Regions from separate parts of the Nonomuraea sp. NPDC049269 genome, predicted to be linked through region 1. Evidence: riboswitches for the same ligand, from Rfam matches in the RefSeq annotation. Region 1 holds a riboswitch; the other holds the start of a gene.
The links. Region 1 has a riboswitch for cyclic di-AMP ahead of ACGFNP_RS06570 (CHAP domain-containing protein). Riboswitches for the same ligand answer to the same signal wherever they lie in the genome.
Positions count from the first base shown of each region.

Region 2: another riboswitch for cyclic di-AMP. It lies ahead of ACGFNP_RS42220 (hypothetical protein); the one in region 1 lies ahead of ACGFNP_RS06570 (CHAP domain-containing protein).

Region 1 covers NZ_JBICSO010000001.1:1,438,956-1,443,241, forward strand. The annotation lists gene ACGFNP_RS06560 (aldo/keto reductase) at 1-574, shown strand, start outside; gene ACGFNP_RS06565 (Gfo/Idh/MocA family protein) at 594-1,547, shown strand; cyclic di-AMP (ydaO/yuaA leader) riboswitch at 1,666-1,802, shown strand; gene ACGFNP_RS06570 (CHAP domain-containing protein) at 1,815-2,495, shown strand; gene ACGFNP_RS06575 (hypothetical protein) at 2,754-2,918, shown strand; gene ACGFNP_RS06580 (hypothetical protein) at 3,023-3,928, opposite strand; gene ACGFNP_RS06585 (YciI family protein) at 4,065-4,286, shown strand, end outside.
Region 2 covers NZ_JBICSO010000008.1:574,519-578,804, reverse strand. The annotation lists gene ACGFNP_RS42230 (hypothetical protein) at 1-193, shown strand, start outside; gene ACGFNP_RS42225 (alpha/beta hydrolase) at 261-1,106, opposite strand; gene ACGFNP_RS42220 (hypothetical protein) at 1,156-1,860, opposite strand; cyclic di-AMP (ydaO/yuaA leader) riboswitch at 2,049-2,189, opposite strand; gene ACGFNP_RS42215 (DUF5302 domain-containing protein) at 2,355-2,555, opposite strand; gene ACGFNP_RS42210 (MDR family MFS transporter) at 2,603-4,051, opposite strand; gene ACGFNP_RS42205 (PadR family transcriptional regulator) at 4,108-4,286, shown strand, end outside.

The DNA of each region.
Region 1 (4,286 bases):
GGCGTTCGACGAGAGCCTGTCGCGGCTCGGGCTCGACTACGTGGATCTCTATCTGATCCACTGGCCGTTGCCGGAGCACGGCACGTACATGCAGGCGTGGCGCGGCCTCGAGAAGATCTACCGTCAGGGGCGGGCGAAGGCGATCGGTGTGTCCAACTTCACCGTCGAGACGCTCACCCGGGTGATCGACGAAGCGGAGATCACGCCGTCCATCAACCAGATCGAGCTGCACCCGTACTTCCAGCAACGGCGGCTGCGGGAGTTCCACGAGGCCAACGGCATCCTCACCGAGGCGTGGAGCCCGCTGGGGCAGGGCCAGGGCCTGCTCGGCGACCCGGCGCTGGCCGTGCTGTCGGAAAAGTACGGCAGGACGCCCGCGCAGATCGTGCTGCGCTGGCACATCCAGCTCGGCAACGTGGTGATCCCCAAGTCGGTCACACCGGCCCGGATCAAGGAGAACTTCGAGGTGTTCGACTTCGTCCTCGACGCCGAGGACATGGCGGCGATCGGCGCCATGAACACGACGGATGGCCGCATCGGCCCCGATCCGGACACTTTCCACTGGATGGGCTGATTCCCTACGATCTCCCCCCATGAAGAATTTCGCATGGGGTATCGCGGCCACGGGTGTCATCGCCAAGCGGGTCGGCACGGTCATCGCGGCTGAGCCGGGGATGCGGGTGGCCGCCGTCGGCTCCCGTGACCTCGGCCGCGCGCGGGCACTGGCCTCGGAACTGGGCGCCGAGTCGGCGTACGGCTCGTACGAGCAGTTGTGCGCCGACCCCGCCGTCGACGCGGTCTACGTGGCGACCCCGCACGCCCAGCACCTGGAGGTGGTCGAGGCGGCGATCGCGGCGGGCAAGGCGGTGCTGTGCGAGAAGCCGCTCGCCGCGTCCGTCGCCGACGCGGAGCGGATGGTACGCCTCGCGCGCGAGGCCGGGGTCTTCCTGATGGAGGCCATGTGGATGCGGTTCAACCCGCTGATTCAGCGGGTGGCCGCCGATCCCCGGTTCGAGGAGATCCGCTCGGTCCAGGCGTCGTTCGGCTTCACGTTGCCGTACGACCCCGCGCACCGGCTGTGGGCGCCGGAGCTGGGCGGCGGGGCACTGCTCGACCTGGGCGTCTACTCGTTCGGGCTGGCGCAGCTCCTGCTCGGGATGCCGGAGCGGGCGCACGTCACGGGCTCGCTGGCGCCCTCGGGGGTGGACGCGGAGGCGGGCGGGGTGCTGGTCTATTCGGGCGGCCGGCGGGCTCTGGTGGAGTGCTCGCTGCTGGGCCCGTACGCGAACGACGCCTACGTGGTGGGGACCGGCATGCGCGCGGACATCAAGGCCCCGTTCTGGGCGCCGGAGCGGGTCGTGCTGAGCGGGCCGTCGATGGAGACGGAGGAGCTCGTGCTCGATCCGGCGGACAACGGATACGCCGGCGAAGTCCGCGAGGTGCGGGCCGCCGTGGCCGCGGGAAGTAAAGAATCCGCGATCATGCCACTTGACGAAAGCCTTGCCATGATGGGGCTTCTGACAGATGCACGAGGGCAACTCTCCTGACCAGGAGTTTTGCTATTTGTAATCCTCTTGCCCCATGTATTACCTTGTACGACATCTAAGGCATACGTACCTGTTTGTCCGGTTCTTTGCCTGACCATCGCGCAAGTATCACAGGATCGTCCTGTGACCGCTGAATCCGCCTCGTGCGGAACCGGGGACCCATGTCCTTTGGGGTGAATCGGCACGTCAGTGCCGTAGGGCAGCTTCCACGTCCGAACCCGTCAGCTAACCCGGTAAGCGGCATGGAAGCAAGGAGAAACCCCCTCGATGGCCATGAGTCGTCTTACCCGTGCCCCCAAACTGACCTTCGCCCAGGCCGCCCTCGGTGTGGCCGTCGCGGCCGCCGCCATCGGCGGGCAGTCCACCGCCCACGCGGAGACCATCAGTTCCGGCACTCAGCAGCACGCCGCCGCGCCCGCGGACCACCCGGAGGTCAAGGTCCAGGCCAAGGCCAAGATCTCGGCCGCGCAGGTCCTGGCCCTGGCCAAGGCCCAGGTCGGCACCACCGAGGACGCCGCCGGCGGCGGCACCAAGTTCCAGAAGTGGTACATGAACACGCCGCGCGCCCTGGAGACCGTCAAGCGTGACGGCGGCAGCAGGCAGGAGTACCTGAACGCCGCCTGGTGCTCGATGTTCGTCTCCTGGGTCGGCGCGCACACCGGCGCGCGCAGCATGGTCGGCTGGGACGCCTACACCGTCGAGCACGCCCGCTGGTTCGCCAAGAACCACCGCTGGGGCCAGGCCCCGAAGCCGGGCGCCGTGGTGTTCTTCTCGTGGAGCGGCAGCAAGAGCCTGGACGACATCCAGCATGTCGGATTCGTCGTCAAGGACAACGGCAACGGTACGATCTCCACGATCGAGGGCAACACCGGCAACGGCACGGTCGCCCAGCGCGTCCGGCCGAAGTCCCAGGTGGTCGGCTACGGATACCCGAACTACACCGGCTGACGGCTACTCCCCGAGCCCTCCGGCCCGACTCTCCCCCACAAGCTTTCCTGTCGACGAGCGCGCGTCCTTTGGGCGAGCGCTCGTCGGCGTCTTCCCGGGCGTGCTGTTTCGGAACAGCCGAAAGGCCATCACGTTCCACCGAACACCGCATTATCCGGCCGTAACCCCCCAAGTTTGGGGATGTACGGGTCCGCCCGTCACCTCCAACACTGGCGATGGCCGGACAACGCGCCGGTTCTCGATACCGCAGGAGGGGACATGTCACCGACGACCCAGCAGGACAACTGGCGGTTCTGCAACAAGTGCTACACCCTTTGGTGGAACGGTCGCCCCGACAACGGGCACTGCCCCGCGGGTGGCGCCCACGAGGGGCACGGCAGCTGGAACTTCTACCTCCCGGCGAACCCCGCCGAGCATATCTGACGCAAGACCGGCCCCCACCCGGCCGATCCCCCCGCGAGGCCACGGCTTCGCGGGGAGTTCTGCGTGGGTTGCCCGCTCGCCGGGTCAGCCCAGTTGCTGGGCGTTCAGGCCGATGAGGCGTTCGCAGGCGGGGCTTTCGTCTGGGTAGAGAACCTGGATGTCGATGAGGAGGTCCGTCCCGGGGTCGACGCTGTGTCCGCCGCCTTCAGGGGAGCCGAGCAGGACGGCGCCGTCGGTGCCGTTGCGAAGGATCTCGCCCCAGACAGGCGGCGCAGCACCCGACGCGCCGCCGACGTGCCCTTCTTCTGCAGCCGTCGGCGTTGCCGGTGCCGCCGTTCCCGCAGCGCGCGGACGTGGCCGTTGCCGCCGATCGGCCCAGCCAGCGCCGGACCGGGCAGCACCACCCGATCGGAGGTGACCGCCAGGTTCGCCACGCCCTGATCCACCCCGACGAAGCCACCGACCGGCTCCCGCACCGCCGGCTTAGGCAAGGTGAGGGCGACCTGCAGCAGCCACACGCCGCGCCGACAGATCAGGTCGGCCTCACCGAGCGGCAGCGCGTCTACGGCTTTGAGGTCGTCTGGCCGGCCGGTGTAGGAGATGGTGACGCGGCCGGTGGGCGTCCACAGCGACACCGTGCGGGCGTCACGGTTCCAGCTGAGCAGCCGGGCGTCGTAGGGGACGGCGCCGTGCGGGCGGAAGATGTGGGCGCGTTTCTTGGTGGCGCGCCGGTTGGCGTAGACGCCGGCGACCCGGGCGATCGCCCGCACCGCCGCCTGCGCACCCAGCCCGGCCACCTGCGCCCGCACCTCGTAATAGGCCAGCCGATGCAACTCCAGCACGGCGAAGACACGGTGCTGCCAGGCCAGCCGGGAGACAATGGTGGCCGCCTGGTTGCACAGCAGCACCGCCGCGGCCAGCGCCTCAGCTTGGGCCGGGGTGGGCGTGAGCCGCAGTTGCACGACGGTGGGCAGGCCGTGCCGTTTGGTGGCGGAGCGGCGGATCGCCATCGCGCACCTCCTGTCACAGCGCCCTCACCCACCGCACACATTACCGAACGCGACCGAGACTTTCCATACTGTTTTCGAAAGGAGGGGTGGCGCTTCTCCTGGTCCTGAAGGACCAGGTCTCCGCGCCACAATCCAGATGAAGTTCATGATCGTAGGGAAGGCCAACGAGGCGACCGAGGCCGGGGAACTGCCCAGCCAGGAGCTCGTCGACGCGATGGGCGCCTACAACGAGAGCCTGGCCAAGGCGGGGGTGCTGCTGGCGGCCGAAGGACTGTATCCCAGCTCCCACGGGGCGCAGATCGCCTATACCAAGGATGGCAAGGCGACCGTGCTCGACGGGCCGTTCGCCGAGGCCAAG
Region 2 (4,286 bases), on a different contig from region 1:
GGACTCGCTGGGGCTCAAGGAATCCATCGAGGACATCCTGATCACGCTCAGCGGCCAGTACCACATCATCCGGCCGATCACCGGACGCGGCGGCAAGGGGCTGTTCCTCTATCTCGCCATGGACCGGGGGCGGGCCAACCTGGCGATGGCCAGGCACCAGCTACGCGGCATCGAGGAGAAGCTGGAGGTCTGACAGACCCGGTGGCTCGCGTACGGGCGCGGCGAACGCGAGCCACCGTCCTCCAGCGCTCTCCGGCAGGTCAGCCGGTGGTGAGCTTGGTGATGGCGTCGACGATCTCCGGCCAGAGCGGTTTGGGCAGATCGTGGCCCATGCCGGGGAACGTCAGCAGCCTGGCGCCCGGGATCGCCGCCGCCGTGGCCAGGCCACCGGCGACCGGGACGAGCCGGTCGGCCTCGCCGTGGATGACCAGGGTGGGCACGCCCACTGTGCCGAGCTGTTCCGTACGGTCGCCGGAAGCCAGGATCGCGGCCAGTTGGCGGGTCGTGCCCGGCGGGTCGAAGCTCCGGTCGTACGCCTGGCCGGACATCCGGACGATGCGCTCCCGGTCCAGGTCGAAGCCGGGCGAGCCGATCACGGACCAAGTCGCCAGGGCCTGGGCGAGGACGCCCGCCCGATCGGCCGCGGGCGGTGCGAGCAGCACCGCGCTGGCCTCCGGCGTGGGCGGGGCCACGTCCGGGCCGGGAGTCGACATGATCGAGGTGAGGGTCAGCACGCGTTCGGGGTGCCGGATGGCGAGCGTCTGGGCGATCATCCCGCCCATCGAGGCGCCCACCACATGGGCGGCGGTCCAGCCGAGGGCGTCCATCAGCCCGGCGGCGTCGTCGGCCATGTCGTCCAGCAAATACGACGAGGACGTCCCCAATGCGGGAACGCCCTCGTCGTGCAGGTGCGTGGAGAGTCCGGCGTCACGGTTGTCGAACCTGACGACGTGATGGCCCTGCTCCGCCAGGAGCTCGCAGAGCTCGTCGTCCCAGTGGATGAGCTGGGCGCCGAGCCCCATGATGAGGAGCAGGGGACGTCCGTCGGACGAGCCGAAGGTCTCGTAGGCGATCTGGATGCCGTTGGCGACTGCATGCTTGGTCACGGGATCAGAATGACATTCTGTTTCCCGCGAAGCAAAGACCGACAGGCCGTCAGCGCTGGAGGAGGAGCTTACGACCGACCATCACGCCGCCGCCGACGATCGCCAGCCCGGCCCCCACCACGGCGCCGTCGAGAGCGACGCTCTTGTCGGCCACCGGCACCGCGGGCACGTTGGCGCCCGGAGCCTGCTTGGGGGTCGTCTTCTGAGCCGTGACGATCTTCGGGGGCTTGGCGGGGTTGTGGTCCACGCGGGCGTAGGCACCGGTGGAGAAGGCGACCGGGTAGTTCTTCTTGCCCGGGCCGTTGCCCCACTTGGTGATGATGTAGTCGACCTTGATGTGGCCCTTGCCGCCGTTGCCGTCCACACCCAGCGTGCTGGAGTTGAAGCGGCCGCCGGTCAGGTCGGCGAAGGTCTTGGCGTCGAGGTCGAGCATGACACCGCTGGAGGACGGCACGCCCGGGCCGCGGTCACCGACGAAGAAGGGCATCTTCTTGCCCTTGTAGACAACGTAGCCCTCTGTCATGAGCGGCCAGCTCGGGCTGGCGGCGAGACGCTTCTGCATGGGCTTGCCGCTGGCCGGCAGTCCGGTGTCCCCGGCGCGACCGGAGGAGTCGTCCCAGAAGTAGGACGCCGTGGTCGAACCCTTGAGCAGGACCTTCTTGTCAGTGCCGGAGTCGGCGTGTGCGGCGGTGGCGGCTCCGATGGACAGAGCGCCGACGAGGGCGGCAGTGAGCATGGCAGAGCGAACAGACATGGAGCAGCAAAGTCCTTTATACGGGTACAGGGGGAGAGAGCGCTCGCAGCAGAAAGGCGTAGCCGGGCGGAGTGCCTAACGGTCGCTACGCGGAGCGCGGGAAGAGCTTGGGGGAAGGTGCCGGTCAGTCGTGGGCGGATGACAACACGCGGACGGGCGGCACGGCAGGAAGGTAACGCATGCGGTAGGTGTCCTCTCCATCTCGCCTACCGGGTTAGCTGACGGGTTCGGGCGTGGAGATGCCCTACCGACCGACTGTGGTCGGATTCACCCCTAAGGAACGGTGGTTCCCCGGTTCTCGCCTGAGCGGGATTCGGCGCCTGCCGGTCGGCGCCTCTCTGCTGAAGCGCCTGGTCACCGGCTGGTAACTGTCATGGACTATATGGAGATAATCGGACAAAGGCAAACATAAGCCCATGAATCGGGCGAAGATCTACCTAGGAGGTCAAGAAAAAAGAGGGGTACGGCATGCCGTACCCCTCGAAAAGCCCTTGTCAGCCGCCGCTCTTCCGCCTGAAAGAACGCTTACTGGCGGCGGGCCCGTGAGCGCCGTGAATCTTGGAAGGGTCGTTGCCCCTGCCACCCGCGCTCGAGTCGGCGTGCTGTCCGCGCTTGCGCTCCAGCGCCTCGCGGAACTTGCGCTTCATCTCGTCCTCGGGAGTTTCGTCGACTTCCGGCTCCGGTGTTTCCGCCATGAGGACCTCCTGGTGTTGGGGACAAGGACAGCTTCCCATGGCGTCGCTCAGGACGCGAAACCAGCCTCGACCTTGGGCTGTGAAGCTTGCCGGTCGATGCGCGCGCCGGGCATGGCGATCAGGGCGACCAGCGCTATGAGGGCGCCCGCGACGCCCAGCGAGGGAATGACCAGGGCCGCGGCCGAGGCGTGCGCGGCGGCCAGCCCGTGCAGCGGCGCCTCTGTGGTGATCTCGGAAGTGTACGCGGTGCCGGCGAGCGCCAGCGCGACCGAGCCGCCGATCTGGCGGAAGAAGGTCAGGTTGGCCGAGGCCGTGCCGATGTACTGGGGCGGCACCGAGGACTGCACGGCCACCGTCAGGCCGGAGAGCATCGGGCCCATGCCGAGGCCGATCAGCGCCATCCACCCGACGAGCACCCAGGGCGGCGTGTCCAGCGTCAGACCAGAGCACAGCAGCGCGCCCACCGCCAGCAGGAACGGCGCCGCCACCAGCCACGGCTTGTAGACGCGCGTGCGGCTCATCAGCGCGCCCATGACGACGCTGCCCACCACCATGGCCAGGGTCAGCGGGTAGATCCGCAGCCCCGACTCGGTCGCGGTGGCGCCGAGCGCCTCCTGGAAGTAACGCGGCAGGAACACCACTCCGGCGAACATGCAGAAGGCGGTGAAGAACGACGTCACGTTGACCAGCGTGTACGTACGGTTACGGAACAGGTGCAACGGCATGATGGGCGCCTCGGCCCGCCTCTCCACCACCACGAACACCACCAGCAACGCCAGAGCCAGCACGATCGGCCCGACCACCGGCACGCTGGTCCAGGTGTGGGCGTCGAGCCCCTTCTCGGTCAGGCCGATGAGCAGCGCGCTGATGGCCACCGTGAACACCCCGATGCCCAGGTAGTCCGGCCGCCCGCCGCCGTGCCCCGGCTGTCGCGGCAGGCGCAGCACGATGATCCCGATCAGCACCAGGCCGATCGGCACGTTCACATAGAAGGCCCAGCGCCAGCTCGCGTGGTCGGTGAAGAGCCCGCCCAGGAAAGGCCCGGCGAGGTAGCTGAGCGCCATCACCCCGCCCATCGCCCCCTGCACCCGGGCCCCGCCCTTGTCCGGCGGGAACAGTTCGATCACCAGGGCGATCGACAGCGGCAACAGCGCGCCCGCGCCCAGGCCCTGCAGCGCGCGGAACAGGATGAGCTGGGTCATGTCCTGGGCCACCCCGCACAGCGCGGACCCCACGAGGAACACGGACATGCCGGTGAGCAGCAGCGGCTTCCTGCCGTGCTGGTCCGACAGCCTTCCATAGAGGGGCACGGTCACGGTCGAGGTCAGCAGGTACGCCGTGACCACCCAGGTGTAGAGATCGGTGCCGCCCAGCTCCGCGGTGATCCGGGGCAGGGCAGTGCCGACGATCGTCTGGTCGAGCATCGCCAGGAACATGCCGCCGAGCACGGCGACCAACAGGAGGCCATCGCCTCCGCGCTTCGTGTCAGTATTCACGCGTGGAGATTGACATGTAAGAACTGACATGTCAAGACTTCGCTATGCTCAGGTACATGTCCCTACGGATCGCACTGCTCGGGCTCCTCGACGCCACGGGGCCGGCCAGCGGTTACGACCTGGCGAAATCATTCGAGCGGTCGCTCAATCACGTCTGGCAGGCCGGGCACACGCAGATCTACCCGGAGCTGGTGAAGATGGCCGCCGACGGGCTGGTGGCGGTCGAGTCTGAGGG